DNA from 3 places in the Brevibacillus sp. FSL K6-6036 genome. Region 1 is predicted to be linked to each of the others. Evidence: riboswitches for the same ligand, from Rfam matches in the RefSeq annotation. Region 1 holds a riboswitch; each other region holds the start of a gene.

Region 1 (5,041 bases):
ACTGAAAAATCTGCTGCAGACGAGCTGCGCCCAAATGCAAATGCTCCGCCCGCCTGTCGTCCGGCATGCGGTCTGGATCGAAGCAAAAAGTCAGCACCAGCGGCTGGTAGGGCAGGTTCATCTTTTCGACCCAGCTCCAGTAGAAAGGGCGGTTTCCGATATCCTTGTCTACCTCGACCGGCAGTTTGACAGTCAGAAAATCTGGATGTGTCTCCATGATGTGTGAAGAAAAGGCGGACAAGTACTGCTCCACATACTTGCGGACTCGCTGCTGGTTCATCGTTCTATCCCTCCCGAGACTGCAGGTTGCAAGATGAGCTTACTGTTCGGCTGTTTCCGGCAGCGGCTCCTTGGTTTTCCTGGCCAACCGCATGGCACGGATGGCTTGGCCCATGTTGTCCAGCTTGAGAGCCATCTCTTTCTCCGACGAAGAGTCCATGATGATGCTGATCAGATTTTCCTCCAGGGATTGCTTGAGGTTCAGCCGTTCGACGATGTCATCGAGCTCGCCGATCACCATTTCAAACAGGTCGATTTTTTCATAGAGGAGCTGGAGGATATGCTCTTCGATGGTGCCTACTGTAGACAAATTGTAGATGTGTACGTCCCGCTGCTGGCCCAAGCGATGGACCCGGCCGATCCGCTGCTCGACCCGCATCGGATTCCAGGGCATGTCATAATTGATGACCTGATTGCAGAACTGCAGGTTGATCCCCTCGCCGCCGGCTTCCGTGGCGATCAATACCTGTGCGCGATTTTGAAACAGCTCGGTCATCCAGTCCTTTTTGCTCCGTTTGAATCCTCCGCGAAACGGAACAGAGGTGATGCCGTGATCGTGCAAGTATTTTTGCAAGTAGTTTTGCGTGGCCCGGTACTCGGTAAAGATGATGACCTTGTCGTTGATTTGCTGAATGAGCTCGACTGCCTTGGCAGCTTTGGAATGTGACTCGATTTTCTTGATCATCTCGACGAGCTCCATGATTTCCGCGCGGACAGGGGAGTCTTCTGCTGCCCGTTGATGCATGTTGTAGAGCGTGAGAAAGGCGGCTTCCCGGCTGGAGCAAACCTCGCGCTGCAGCGTGATCAACGCAAGCGAGTTATAGCCGCCCGATCCGGTGTGATACTGTTCTTTGACGAAGCGCGTTACGCCCTGATACAACGCGGCTTCCTCGGGGGAAAGCTCGATCGGAATGGACTGGACGCGTCTGCTGGTGAAATGCACGCCTCCGTCGCTGCGTCTGTTCCGGATCATCACTTTGTCCAGTTCGGTCTTGAGCTGCTCATTGTTTTTTGCCTGCCGCTTGCCTTCCACATAGGTTGTGGAGAAGCTGGACGTGTGTCCGAGATGGCCGGGCTTTAAGAGGTTGATCAGATTGTAGAGCTCATCCATCTCGTTCTGGATCGGAGTAGCGGTCAGCAGCAGGCAGTATTTTTTGCGAATCTCCTTGACGAACTGGTAGTTGCGCGTTTTTTTGTTTTTCAGCTTATGGGCTTCGTCAATGATCAGCATGTCGTAATCGATGTCCAGGACGTGACGGCGGTGGGGATCGCGTTTGGCTGTATCGATCGAGGCAACCACGACGTCGTATTGCCGCCACATATACTCCTTCTTTTGGGCGACAGCGGGTATGCCGAATTTTTGATTCAATTCTTTCGTCCACTGGATTACGAGCGATGCCGGCACGAGGATAAGTATTTTTTTCGCCAGCCCGCGGATCATGTACTCTTTCATGATCAGCCCGGCTTCGATTGTTTTGCCCAGGCCCACCTCGTCAGCGAGAATGGCCCTGCCGCGCATTTCGTTCAAAACGCGCTCCGCCGTCTGCAGCTGATGGGGAAACGGTTGGAGCGTAGGCAGGTATTGCAAGCACTGAAGCTGGTCAAACTCGCGGATAGCCATCGCCTCTTCGGCTTCCAAAGTAAGCTGGAACAGCTCCCATTTGTCCCAGGGGCCGTCCTGCTTCATTCGTTCATTTAGCAAATCCATCCAATCGGCATCGAAGGAAACGGGAACGTTCGGCATATGACTACCTCCGCTTTGGGGTTTTGTCATGAAAATGCTATATCGTAAATCAAAGGTGAACGTTATTCTTTTTGATCAAAAAATTTGTTAGTGATTTTCCAAGTTAATTCGCAATTTGCATATTTTCAAGAATGCGCTCACGTGGTAGGATAAAGAAGGAGTTCATTCAACTAGTATGGAATGTATTTGGAACATTTATGTATCACCCAGTATCCACCGCGAATGAAAGTAGCAGGGAGAGACTGCTTGTAAGGCAGCGCCGAAGGAGCAAGCCGGGTATGGTGAATCTCTCAGGCAAAAGTACCTCTACTGGACGCATCTCTGGAGAGAGCTTCTTCGGGAGCCACCAAAGGGGAAACTTGCAAGCGATGCCAAAGGAACGGCTCGCATCAAGCGAGGCAACTCTCAGGTACCAAGGACAGAGGAGGAGAAATGGGCGCCTTATTTGGCGTATTCATTTCTCTTGTTCTGTCCTTTTTTGCATGAAAAAAACAGGAGGTGCCCGAAATGACGACACTGAAACGCACGCCGCTGTTCCCTGTCTATGAAAAATACGGGGCCAAAACGATTGATTTCGGCGGATGGGATTTGCCCGTGCAATTTTCCAGTATCACGCAGGAGCATGAAGCAGTGCGGACGAAAGCAGGCTTGTTTGACGTCTCTCATATGGGAGAGGTTGAGGTAAAAGGGGAGGGAGCCTATCTCTACCTGCAACGCCTTACAACCAACGATCTTTCCAAGCTGGAAGCAGGGCAAGCGCAATACAGCGTGTTCTGCTATCCGGACGGGGGCACGGTGGACGACCTTCTTGTCTACAAATACGCCGACGATCACTACCTCTTGGTGATTAACGCGGGAAATATCGACAAGGACTACGCATGGATGCAGGAGCATCTGAGCGAGGGTGTACAGATCGAGAATATCTCACCGCAAACAGCACAGCTGGCGATCCAGGGGCCGCTTGCCGAATCGATCCTGCAAAAGCTGACCGACACGAACCTGACGGAAATCGGTGTTTTCCGTTTCAAGCGGAATGTCGTGATCGACGGCATTGCGACTCTCGTTTCGCGCACCGGCTATACCGGAGAAGACGGATTTGAGATCTACCTGGACAGCGACAAAGCGATTCAGCTATGGGACCGCCTCCTCGAGGTCGGCAAGCCGGAAGGGCTGGTACCATGCGGCCTCGGCGCCAGGGACACGCTTCGTTTTGAAGCGAAGCTGCCGCTCTACGGTCAAGAGCTCGGCAAAGACATCTCGCCGATCGAAGCGGGTATCGGCTTTGCAGTAAAGGTAGACAAAGAAGTGCCGTTCATCGGACAGGAAGCCCTCAAGGCGCAAAAGGAAAACGGCGCTCCCCGCAAGCTCGTTGGGATTGAAATGATCGACCGCGGCATCCCGCGTACGCATTACCCTGTTTTTGTCGGGGAAGAGCAGATCGGCGAGGTTACGACGGGCACTCAGTCTCCGACGTTGAAAAAGAATGTGGGACTCGCGCTGATCAAATCCGAGTATGCAGCTGTAGGCACCGAACTGGAAGTAGAAATTCGCGGCAAGCGGCTGAAGGCTGTCGTGGCAGCCACACCGTTCTACAAACGTCCCAAAAAGTAAACCAACCAATCCAAGATCCGATAAACAAGGAGGACAACGTTCGTGAAATACCGTTACCTGCCTCAAACCGATCAGGATAAACGCGAGATGTTGGACACCCTGGGCATTTCCCGGGTGGAAGAGCTGTTCGCGGATATTCCGGAAGAAGTTCGTTTCAAAGGTTCCCTGCAAATTCCCGAGGCTCTGTCCGAACCGGAGCTGGTCAAATATTTTTCCGGTCTTGCTAATAAAAACGCCAACTTCAGTACGCATGCAAACTTCCTGGGAGCGGGTGTGTACCAGCATCATATCCCGAGTGTCGTCAACCACATGCTGCTGCGGGGCGAATTTTTTACCGCATACACCCCGTATCAGCCGGAAATCAGCCAAGGGGAGCTGCAGGCTATTTTTGAGTTTCAGACGATGGTATGCGAAATGACGGGCATGGAAGTGGCCAACTCCTCGATGTACGACGGCGCTACTTCTTTGGCAGAGGCAGCAATGATGGCGGCAGGCCACACGAACAAGAGCAAGGTCGTGGTTTCCCGTTCCGTCCATCCGGAAGCGCGGAGCGTGCTGAAAACATACGCGTACGGCCAAGGCGTAGAGGTCGTGGAAGCAGACCTGAAGGACAATGGAACCGACACGGCAGCACTGGACGCGCTTGTTGACGACCAGACGGCAGCTGTCATCGTTCAATACCCGAACTTTTTCGGTCAAGTAGAAGACCTGTCCTCCATTGAGCCGATTGCACATGGAAAAGGAGCGCTTCTGATCGTTTCCTCCAATCCGCTCTCGCTCGGCGTGCTGGAAGCGCCGGGACGTTTGGGCGCAGACATCGTTGTTGGCGATATGCAGCCATTCGGAATTTTCGCTTCATTCGGTGGACCGCACTGCGGGTATTTGGCCACCACCTCCAAGCTGATGCGCAAAATGCCCGGCCGGATCGTCGGACAGACGAAAGACGAAAACGGCAAGCGCGGATTCGTTTTGACCCTGCAAGCGCGCGAGCAGCACATTCGCCGCGAAAAAGCGACATCCAACATCTGTTCCAACCAGGCTCTCCTGGCTCTCGCGGCCTCTATCGCGATGAGCGCGTACGGAAAGCAGGGCGTACAGGAAATCGCCATGCTCAACCTGCAGAAAGCTCATTACGCCAAGCAAGCATTGGCAGCAAAAGGACTTGAGATCGTAGGCAGCGCACCTACCTTCAATGAATTTGTAGTGAAATTGAATAAACCGGTAGCGGAAGTAAACAAGAAGCTGCTGAAAAAAGGGATTATCGGCGGCTACGACCTTGGAATCGATTATCCCGAGCTTTCCGGCCATATGCTGCTTGCCGTAACGGAACTCCGAACAAAAGCAGAAATCGACGATCTCGCGCAGGAATTGGAGGCGATCACCCGTGCATAACGACAAAGAAAAAGC
Region 2 (5,041 bases), 1.4 Mb from region 1:
AGATGGGGCAGGTCATTTTAACCTTTTTTGTGGCGTACGGCATTGTGGTCGGCGGTTCCCTGTGCGGTGGATTGGGCGCTTTTTTAAATGAAAAGCCGCCGCTCTGGTCCATTCATGATTTGGCTGACCAATTGAAAATATGGGGCCTTGTAGGTGCCTTGGGCGGAACGTTTGACTCCTTTTTGCAGATCGAAAAAATCCTCGCGGGCAATTTTTCGCCTGTGTTCAAACAGCTTGTCATGATCGTTGTCGCCTTCCTCGGGGCACATATGGGGACGATTTCGATTCAATGGCTGGTCCAGGTGCGTTCATGAAGGTTATGTTGTGGAAGCGTTACGTAGCTCTCCTGCTCATAGGCGCCATTCTCGGCGGGTCGGGAATGCTGTTTATTTACGGCAGGGAAATGGAGCAGATGATGCTTGTCAAGCGCAGTCTGGAACTGCTGAACGAAAAGCTGATGGAGGAAAATCAGAGCTTGAAGCAGTCGGAAAAAGTGGCCCGGAGAAAACAAGAGGTGGTCATCGATGAGATTCGGGTCACCGTCCTGGATTCAAAGCTGCATGAAACGATTCAACTGCAAATGACAAGGCAGTTGGAAAAAGACTTGGCTTCCCTGAAAGGAAAAAAAGTCGAGCAGGTGGCAGAAGTCCAGGAGATGCTCCATGAAATGCTGCGGAGAAGAGAGTACATCATCGAAGGAACGATGGTCGAGGTGCGCGTCAAAACGGTGGCGATCAGCCGGATTCTCCACTTGTTCGTGACTGCTGAAGTAAAACGCGAGGATATATGAAGATCGGGAAATCTATTTTCGGCAGCGAAACTTTTATTGCGACCCGCCGTATAAAAGGTACAGAAGCTTCTCACTGCATGAAAAAGCAAGGCAATCGATGCGTTGGTAAGGGGAGAATGAGTCCATGTCAATGTTTAAAAAGCTGTTGGCAAGCGTAGGTATCGGGGCTGCCCAAGTAGATGCCCGCCTGGAGAACGATTCGTTGATCCCGGGAGAATGGGTAAGAGGTGAGGTCCACATCACAGGTGGCGATGTTGCACAGGATGTGGACGAAATTTATATGTACGTCGTCACGCATTATGAGCGCGAGGCAAATGATCGCAAGGTAAAGGAAGAATGCACGCTCGGCAAGTACCGTCTTTCTGAACGGTTCGTGCTGAACCCGAAGGAAAAGAAGGTCATTCCGTTTTCCTTCCAGCTTCCGTACGAGACTCCGCTTACGATGGGACGGCAGCCTGTGTACCTGCGTACCGGACTGGACATTAAAAATGCCATCGATCCGGGAGATTCAGACTTCATCGAGGTTCGGCCGCATCCGCTGATGGAAAAAGTGCTGGACGCGATTCAGTCTCTCGGCTTTCAATTATTCAAAGTGGATTGCGAATACAATCGTCATCTCGGGCGCTCTTACCCATTTGTGCAGGAGTTTGAGTTCCGTCCGACAGGCCCCTACCGCAGCCGACTGGAGGAGCTGGAGGCCGTCTTTTATTTGAAGGAGGGAGAACTGGAGGTTCTTCTGGAAATGGACAAACGAGCTCGCGGTTTTCTGGGAGCCTTTCAGGAAGCCTTCAATCTGGACGAACGCTACGCCCGTTTCCGGCTGACCCAGGCTGATTTGCATCGACCGGTCTCGGCGATTGCCGAAGGGATCGAAGAAATCATCCGTCGGAATATTCACTAGCAAAAGGCCAAGCCACGCTCTGAAAAAACCAATACGCATTTGACAAAAACACGCGGGAGTGTGAACGGCACCCCATTTGTTAGGCACAGCTAACATTTGGAGGTGCAGTTCAATTCCCGCGTTTTTATAACGATATGGGAGCTCGCCCACGGTCTGCCCAATCAATCATCCATGAAGAAGCGAACGGTTTGCAATCTTTGCTAACAATCTTCCGAACATCCGACAATCGAGAGCAGAATAAACAGCACCAGAATAAGACCGATACCGTTAAACCCGCCGCTCTTGAACAGACTACTCATGCAAGCATCCTCCTTTGTTTGAATGGGTTCCCTGCTATCGTATTTACGGGCGGGCCTTTCGGTGTTAGGGCGACTACCCATTTTGGGCGACAGGCCGCAGACTGGATCATTCTCAAGAACAATTGATATTCTATTCGAAATATTATTGACAATGTTGAATCCCTTGACGTATGATTCGAAGTAATTGCATAGAGCGGATGACGATTGTGGGAGAGACCGGACCGAAGCGCCCGGCACCGAAGGAGCAAGTCCCAAAAATCCTTGGGAAAGAATCTCTCAGGTACAAGGTACCACAATTGGACGCACCTCTGGAGAGAGCGAACAGCCACCCAAGGGGAAGACTCCCGTGTCAGGAGTTAAACTCTCAGGTAAAAGGACAGAGGAGAGGTAGATTACGTGCTATCTATCTTTCCCTTGTCCTTTTTTGCGTTCGGGAAAGATGGGAGCCAAGGGAGGAATATCGATGAGCTTGCAGGATCACGACAAGGAAATTTTTGAAGCGATCGAAGCGGAACGCCAGCGCCAGCTCGGGACGCTGGAGTTGATCGCATCGGAAAACTTTGTGAGTCAGGACGTTTTGGACGCCATGGGATCGGTTCTGACCAACAAGTATGCGGAAGGCTATCCCGGAAAGCGGTATTACGGCGGCTGCGAGCACGTGGATGTAGTCGAACGCTTGGCGATCGAGCGGGTATCAAAGCTGTTTGGAGCAGCCTATGCCAATGTCCAGCCTCACTCCGGCGCACAGGCGAACACGGCCGTGTTCTTTTCGCTGCTGCAGCCGGGAGATACCTTCATGGGAATGAATCTGTCGCACGGTGGCCATCTGACGCATGGAAGTCCGGTCAGCCTCTCGGGAAAGTGGTTTAATGTCGTGGCATACGGGGTCCGCGAAGAGGATCACCTGATCGATTATGACGAAGTGGAAGCGATTGCCCGCCGGGAAAAGCCGAAGATCATCATCGCAGGCGGCAGCGCCTATTCGCGGACGCTTGATTTCGCCCGCTTTCGCGAGATCGCCGAGCAGGCAGGAGCAAAGCTGATGGTAGACATGGCTCATATCGCCGGCTTGGTGGCGGCGGGCGTGCATCCTTCGCCCGTTCCCCATGCTGACGTCGTGACAAGTACCACGCATAAGACGCTGAGAGGACCGCGCGGCGGCATTGTGTTAACGAATGACGAGGAGATCGCAAAGGGCGTAAACAAAGCGATATTCCCAGGTATTCAGGGCGGGCCGCTGATGCATATCATAGCGGCAAAGGCAGTCTCTTTTAAAGAAGCGCTGCAGCCCGAGTTCAAGAGATACGCTGAGCAAGTGGTGAAAAACGCAAAGGCTCTCGCCGAGACCTTGCTCGAAGAAGGAGCGAGACTGGTTTCGGGGGGCACGGACAATCACCTGCTGCTTCTCGACGTTCGCGTCTTCGGACTGACAGGAAAGGAAGCGGAGCGGCTGTTGGAAGAAGCGGGCATCACCGTCAACAAAAACACGATTCCGTTTGATCCGGAAAGCCCGTTTGTCACCAGCGGGATTCGCATCGGCACTGCCGCTGCCACCACAAGGGGCATGAAAGAAGCGGAAATGAAGACCATCGGACGATCGATTGCTGCTGTTCTGAAAGGAAAAGGAGATCCGTCCGTTCGAGATACGATCAGTCAGTTATGTGCTGCCTATCCGCTCTACAGTCGCGCTTCAGTTTTGCGCTGACGGAGGCTGGCGATGATTTACAAATTGAGCAACCCGGCGGAAGTAAGCGAATTGCTTTCTGCAGAACAGTACATGTCGTTTGTTTCAGAAGAGTAGGAAGCGGCTCCTGCGGGAATGGTGGAACGGACAGGTCCTTTATGGCATAAACCATAAGGGGCCTGTTCTTTTATTGTCTATTTTTTGATTTGCATGTATAAGCCGGGATTTTTCTGACAATACTGCGACTATACATAACCGCAAGGAGGAAAAAATGGAATGAATTTACTGGAGAAAACTAGAAGGATTAACGTCATGCTGCAAAAGACGATGGGAGGAAGCGGGGTAGGGTATCATGATCTGGCTCGGCTGCTGGCCGATGTGATTGGCGCGAACGTCTACATCGTGACGGCAGACGGGACGATTCTCGGAAACGGGGTTCGGGAGGATTTTGGCATCGGACAGGGGCAGGACGGCCGGTCAGGCGCAATGCTGCCATACGGCTACAATCAAAAGCTTTTGGAAGTCAATCAGTCTCTGGCCAATGAGGGGGTACAAAGCCCGTACAGCATGGTACCAGAGGAGCTGTTGCCGCTCTTCCCGCAAATGATGACGACCATCGTTCCGATCAACGCAGGCGGAAGCCGTTTGGGTACCCTCGTATTGCTGCGTGCTTACGGCACTTTTGAAACAGAGGATCTGATCCTGGCCGAAATCGGGGCAACCGTAATCGGCATGAAAATTGTCCGTCAGCGCACGGAACAAATTGAAAATGAAGTTCGCGACAAGACCTTTGCCAAAATCGCGCTTTCCTCCCTTTCCTACAGTGAGCAAATCGCCATCGAAAAAATCATGGAACAGCTCGATGCCAAAGAAGGCCTGCTCGTCGCAAGCCAGTTGGCCGATCAGGCCGGACTGACCCGTTCCGTCATCGTCAACGCGCTCAGAAAGCTTGCCAGTGCAGGTGTGCTGGAATCCCGTTCTCTCGGGATGAAAGGGACCTACATCAAAGTATTGAACGACAAATTCCCGTCCGAATTGGCGAAGTGGAAGACGTCCTAAAGCGAAAATGCCCAATCCAATGCGGATCGGGCGTTTTTCTTTTTGCAGGTGATGGAAAGAGGCAGGAGGGGAGCGTGTGTGCCGGGCGCGCAGAACGCTCTGAACGCCCCGAACGCTTTGAACGCTCTGAACGCTCCAAAGGCTCCAAACGCCCCGAACGCGCCTGCCTCCCTTGCCCCGGTCAAACAGACAGCGTGGTTTGCGGTTTTTCTTGCTCCTGCTGCTTTTTGGCACCTTGCTGAGCCCATAGCGGATGCTGCTCCGCCTCCCTAAAGTGGCGAAACAGGATCAGACTCATCCCGAGCAAG
Region 3 (5,041 bases), 500 kb from region 1:
GGCGGATTTTTGTCTGCGTTTCCCGGACGATCTTCAGCACCTTGGTCCGAATGTCTTCCTCCCGCAACGGGATGGATTCCTCGATGAGCTCTCCTTTGCGGCTGGTGTCGATCGGGAGCGCTTTCATGACCTTCGGCCGCACCGTGGCCATTTGCGGCCGGTGCTTTTTGCAGAGAATCGTGGCCATGATGTTGCCGCCGAATGCGGGCCGGCTCGCTTCCAAAAGCCCTGTCGCCTCATCCACATCGAGCATCGTCGTATCCGCAGTCAGCCCTGTCTCCAGATCGGTGGCAACCGCGCTGGCGAGGTCCTTGCCCGTCGAGGTCGCACCGTACAGGATCGTTTCCGGCTTGTGCTTTTCTACGCAAGCAATGACTGCACGCATGTACGATTCGGTCCGGTAATCCCGGAAAACGGGATCATCGTAGAGATAGACCGTATCGGCACCGTAGTGAAACGCGGTCGCGGCCAACTGCCGAACTCCCTCTCCAATCAGTATGCCGGCCAGGGGTACTCCCCGCTTGTCTGCCAGCTTTCGCCCCGCTCCCAAAAGCTCCAGGGAGACAGGCACGATTTTCCCGTCCTGGTGTTCGAGGAATACCCACACGCCTTTGTACTCGTCCAGATTCATGCCCGTGCCTCCTTCCCTGCAAAGAGCTCTTGTTTCTGCTGCAAAATTTCCATCAATCGCTCAACCTGCTGCTGTGCCGATCCCTCCAGCATTTCGCCGCCTTTTGGCTTTTCCGGAGGCCAGACCTTGGCCACAATCGTCGGGGAGCCTTTGAGACCCAGCAGCGTCCTGTCGACGTCCTCCAGATCGCTGACCGCCCAGATTACGGGCTGGTAGCGTGCGGCGCGAAGCATGTTGGGCAGCGGCGAATAGGGTACCTCGTTGATTTCCTTTTCCACCGAAAACAGGCAGGGCAAAGCGGACTGAATCACTTCATAGCCGTCCTCCAGCTTGCGGTGGACGATGGCATAGCCTTGCTGCTTGTTTACCTCGACCACCTTTTTCACGCTGGTCAAAGGCGGGATGTCGAGCCGTCTGGCAATGCCCGGTCCTACCTGGCCAGTATCCCCGTCGATCGTCATCTTTCCGCAGATGATCAGGTCGATCGGCTTTTCCTTGGCGATTTTTTCGAGGGCTTTCGTCAGCGCATAGCTGGTGGCCAGCGTATCTGCCCCGGCAAAGGCCCGGTCGGTAATCATGTACCCCTCATCCGCACCGATCTCGATGCATTTCCGGATCGCTTTGACAGCGGGCGGAGGCCCCATGGTCAGGACGGAAACTGTTCCCCCGTACCTTTTTTTCAAGCGGACAGCTTCCTCCACGGCATGCGCATCGTACGGATTCAAAATGGCAGGCGCGCTGGAACGGTCCATCGTATTTGTCTTCGGGTTCATCTTGATGATCTTCGTGTCCGGCACCTGTTTGATACAGGCGACGATATGCAGCATGAAAAACTCCCCCCTTGCAGCCCGGCGGGGCATCGTTTCGATGGCAGCTCTTGCACAGGTTGTCTCTTTTTGACACGACGCTTCGGGCGGCATGTTCATCATTGATATAACGTATTGCTCAGCGCTGTCGAATAGACCAAGAACTGCCAGAAGCGGGGGATCGATCAATTTTTTTCAATCCATTGACAAGCTCGCTTCGCTCCTTATAATTGATTTATAAATCACATATCGTTCGGATGAACCATTCAGGAGAAGACAGATGTCTACCGACGGGGCAAGGGAACCTTCCCGAAACTCTCAGGTCTAGGAAACTAGTAAAACTGCATGGGGACGAGCCTCTGGAGAGACTCCCTCTTTTTTCAAAAAGAGGATTGGGCACCGAAGGAGCAAATTCGCCGCGGCGAATAATCTCTCAGGTAAAAGGACAGAGTGGACGCTTGGACTTATACAAAAACGGTTAGTAATTTGTCGATAAAAAGCTTTGCTGTCAGTTCTCTCGAAGATATTCGTTCTTCGTATGACGAAGTTTTTTATGTGTTGCAGAAGGTTGAACATTTTACATGTTGCTAAACTTTTCTGCGCCCATCAACAAATGCGGTTTGCCGCCGGTTTTTTGTATTCTTATTTACGTAATTTTGTACGTCCTGCGACCGTCTCCAGAGAACATTTCATTTTCGGGTGAAATGTTTTTTCTTTTTCTCTTCAAAAACAGCAAGGGGGAAACCGAGATGGACATGCTTATGCAATGGTTGGAAATGGTGAATGGATTTGTGTGGGGACTGCCTACGCTGATACTGCTCGTCGGCACTGGGGTAATGCTGACGATCCGCCTTCGAGGGCTGCAGTTCAGAAAGCTGTGGTATGCGCTGCGCCTCGCTTTTGGGAAGCAGCAGGAGCAAACAGCGGCTGGGGACATCAACCACTTTCAGGCGCTGATGACCGCGCTTGCGGCAACGATCGGGATGGGAAATATCGCCGGGGTGGCCACGGCTGTCGCGGTCGGCGGACCGGGTGCTCTGTTCTGGATGTGGATCACAGCTCTGTTCGGGATGGCGACGAAATACGCCGAAGCGATTCTCGCTGTCAAGTACCGCATCCGGCAGGCTGACGGCACTTTTTCCGGCGGACCGATGTACTATTTGGAGAAAGGGTTGAAGCAAAAATGGCTCGCTGTTTTGTTCGCCCTGTTTGGAACAATGGCTTCCTTCGGGATCGGAAACATGGTCCAGTCCCATTCCGTCGCTGAAGCGGTACAGTTGAACTTCTCGATCCCTCCGGTCGCAACGGGGATTGTGCTGGCTGCCTTTACCGCCTTTGTCATCCTCGGCGGCGTAAAAAAGATCGGACAGGTCACCGGCGTCATGGTGCCGTTTATGGCCCTTTTCTATATCGTTGCCGGAATCATTGTCGTGCTCTTTCATGCGGGGCAAGTACCGCAGGCATTGGCAGACATTGTACACGGAGCGTTTAACGGCACTTCGGCTGCAGGCGGCTTTTTGGGAGCGACCGTAGCCATGGCGATCCAAAAAGGGGTTGCCAGGGGTGTCTTCTCCAACGAGGCCGGTCTGGGCAGCGCACCGATCGCAGCCGCGGCGGCAAAAACAGACGAACCGGCCAAGCAGGCGCTCGTTTCCATGACAGGAACGTTTATCGATACGATTCTCGTCTGTACGATCACAGGGCTTGCTTTGGTCACTACGGGAGCCTGGTCCACCGGTATGTCTGGCGTGGAAGCGACTACCTACGCCTTCCAAAGCGTCTTCGGTCAAGCCGGCAGCTACGTGCTGGCCGTTGCCATCATCCTGTTTGCCTACTCCACCATCCTCGGGTGGGCGTATTACGGCGAGAAATGCTTTGAATATTTGTTCGGCAAAGGCTCTGCCAAATACTACCGATTCGTCTGGGTAGTCATGGTCGCTGTCGGAGCAACGATGAAGCTCGATCTGGTCTGGACGCTCTCCGACATCATGAACGGCTTGATGGCAGTGCCCAACCTGATCGGCCTGATCGGACTCTCCGGTGTGGTCGTTGCCGAGACGAAGCGCTTTTTGAATGGGCCTCTGGAGTCGAAGCTGTCACAGTAAATATGCTCGCACCCCAAAATTTTCCCCTCATAATGAGGGGGTTTTCCTATTTCTGCGGGATTCGTTTTGCGGGACGAGCGCACTTGCGGAGCGGATGCTCCCCCCTCCTCGTGACATTACCGGACTTGCGGAAAAAAGTGTGTATAATAGAAGGCATATCTTCTATGCACGGATCAAACCGGTTGGAGGGCATTGTCATGTTGGAAACATTCGGATTTTCCCATTACGAAAGCAAAGTATATGAGACGCTCGCGGCAAGCGAGTCTCCCATGGATGCCACAATGATCGTCAAGCATTCCGGCGTTCCCAAAGCGAAAATTTACGAAGTGCTGACCCGTCTGGTAGACAAGGGCCTGGTCCTCGATTCTGTGTCGGATAAAAAGAAATGGTATACCGCTCTGCCGCTAAACAGCCTGATCGACAAGCTGACCAGTCAATTTCAGCACGACGTGGAGCGGCTCAAAACCTCTTTGGCCAGCAAGCAGGTACGGGATGACCGGATTTGGAATCTCAAGGTCGACTCCTCCATACGCGCTGAAAGCAAGCACTTGATTCAGCGAGCCGTCAAGTCCATCCGCATCTTCGCCTGGAATGACGATTTTGCCGGATTTATCCCTCTCCTCGAGGAAAAGGAACGGGAAGGCGTAGAAGTGGAAGCGCTGGTGGTCGGAGAGATACAGACAAACCTCAAACGGGTCCACGTCTTAATCCCTTCGGACGAGCACGAGGGATTGGAACGCTTCCAGCTCATCGTAGCGGATCAGGAGGAGATCATGTTTGCCGGAGAAGAAGACGGCAACTGGCAAGCTATTCAGACGAGAGCACAGCCGTTTGTCAAATTCTTCGCCGACTTCTTTTTCCATGACGTAGCATTGGCCCGCATTACGCAAAAGCATTACGACCTGCTTTTTGGAGACGAAGAGATACGGCGCATGCTCATCCGGCTCCGTTACTAACATCATCCATGATTTTTTTCTTGAATGCGCAGACCAAAAAGGTTACCATCATAGTGGTAACCTTTTTTTAGGTGCAGAAAGGAGCTCTTCTGTGTGAATCCTCGCGTTTTTATTCTTGCTATTGCAACCTTTGTGGTCGGGACGGTGGAGCTGATCATCGGCGGGACGATGAATCTGATCACCGCAGACCTGAATATTCCGCTTAGCGCCGCCGGGCAGTTGATTACAGTGTTTTCCCTGTCGTTTGCCGTTTCAGCGCCAATCCTAATGCACGTCACTCGAAAAATTGCCCGCAAGCGCCTTTATTTGCTGGCCCTGTTCGGCTTTTTTCTGAGCAATGTGCTAGCCGCGCTCAGTCCGGTGTACTCGGTCCTGCTCATCGCCCGGATTCTTTCCGCCTCCTGCGGGGCCCTGCTGACCGTCTTGTCCATTTCAATCGCCACGCAAATCGTCGAGCCTGCCTACCGGGGCCGGGCATTGGGCATCATCTTCATGGGGATCAGCGGCTCTTTGGTGCTCGGTGTCCCGATGGGAATGACACTC

The links. Region 1 has a riboswitch for glycine ahead of gcvT (glycine cleavage system aminomethyltransferase GcvT). Riboswitches for the same ligand answer to the same signal wherever they lie in the genome.
Region 2: linked by a shared signal. The riboswitch ahead of glyA (serine hydroxymethyltransferase) and the one ahead of gcvT (glycine cleavage system aminomethyltransferase GcvT) in region 1 are both predicted to bind glycine.
Region 3: linked by a shared signal. The riboswitch ahead of NST37_RS08120 (sodium:alanine symporter family protein) and the one ahead of gcvT (glycine cleavage system aminomethyltransferase GcvT) in region 1 are both predicted to bind glycine.

Annotation. Positions count from the first base shown of each region.
Region 1 is NZ_CP150173.1:2,118,155-2,123,195, forward strand. Features, by position in the region: gene NST37_RS10580 (YqhG family protein) at 1-280, opposite strand, end outside; gene NST37_RS10585 (SNF2-related protein) at 320-2,023, opposite strand; glycine riboswitch at 2,246-2,339, shown strand; gene gcvT (glycine cleavage system aminomethyltransferase GcvT) at 2,531-3,634, shown strand; gene gcvPA (aminomethyl-transferring glycine dehydrogenase subunit GcvPA) at 3,677-5,026, shown strand; gene gcvPB (aminomethyl-transferring glycine dehydrogenase subunit GcvPB) at 5,019-5,041, shown strand, end outside.
Region 2 is NZ_CP150173.1:3,551,576-3,556,616, reverse strand. Features, by position in the region: gene NST37_RS17975 (YtrH family sporulation protein) at 3-314, shown strand; gene NST37_RS17970 (hypothetical protein) at 311-790, shown strand; gene NST37_RS17965 (sporulation protein) at 915-1,691, shown strand; gene yjcZ (sporulation protein YjcZ) at 1,892-1,990, opposite strand; glycine riboswitch at 2,188-2,293, shown strand; gene glyA (serine hydroxymethyltransferase) at 2,454-3,695, shown strand; gene codY (GTP-sensing pleiotropic transcriptional regulator CodY) at 3,951-4,733, shown strand; gene NST37_RS17945 (MFS transporter) at 4,915-5,041, opposite strand, start outside.
Region 3 is NZ_CP150173.1:1,620,789-1,625,829, reverse strand. Features, by position in the region: gene NST37_RS08130 (electron transfer flavoprotein subunit alpha/FixB family protein) at 1-631, opposite strand, end outside; gene NST37_RS08125 (electron transfer flavoprotein subunit beta/FixA family protein) at 628-1,458, opposite strand; glycine riboswitch at 1,787-1,896, shown strand; gene NST37_RS08120 (sodium:alanine symporter family protein) at 2,187-3,542, shown strand; gene NST37_RS08115 (helix-turn-helix domain-containing protein) at 3,740-4,498, shown strand; gene NST37_RS08110 (MFS transporter) at 4,592-5,041, shown strand, end outside.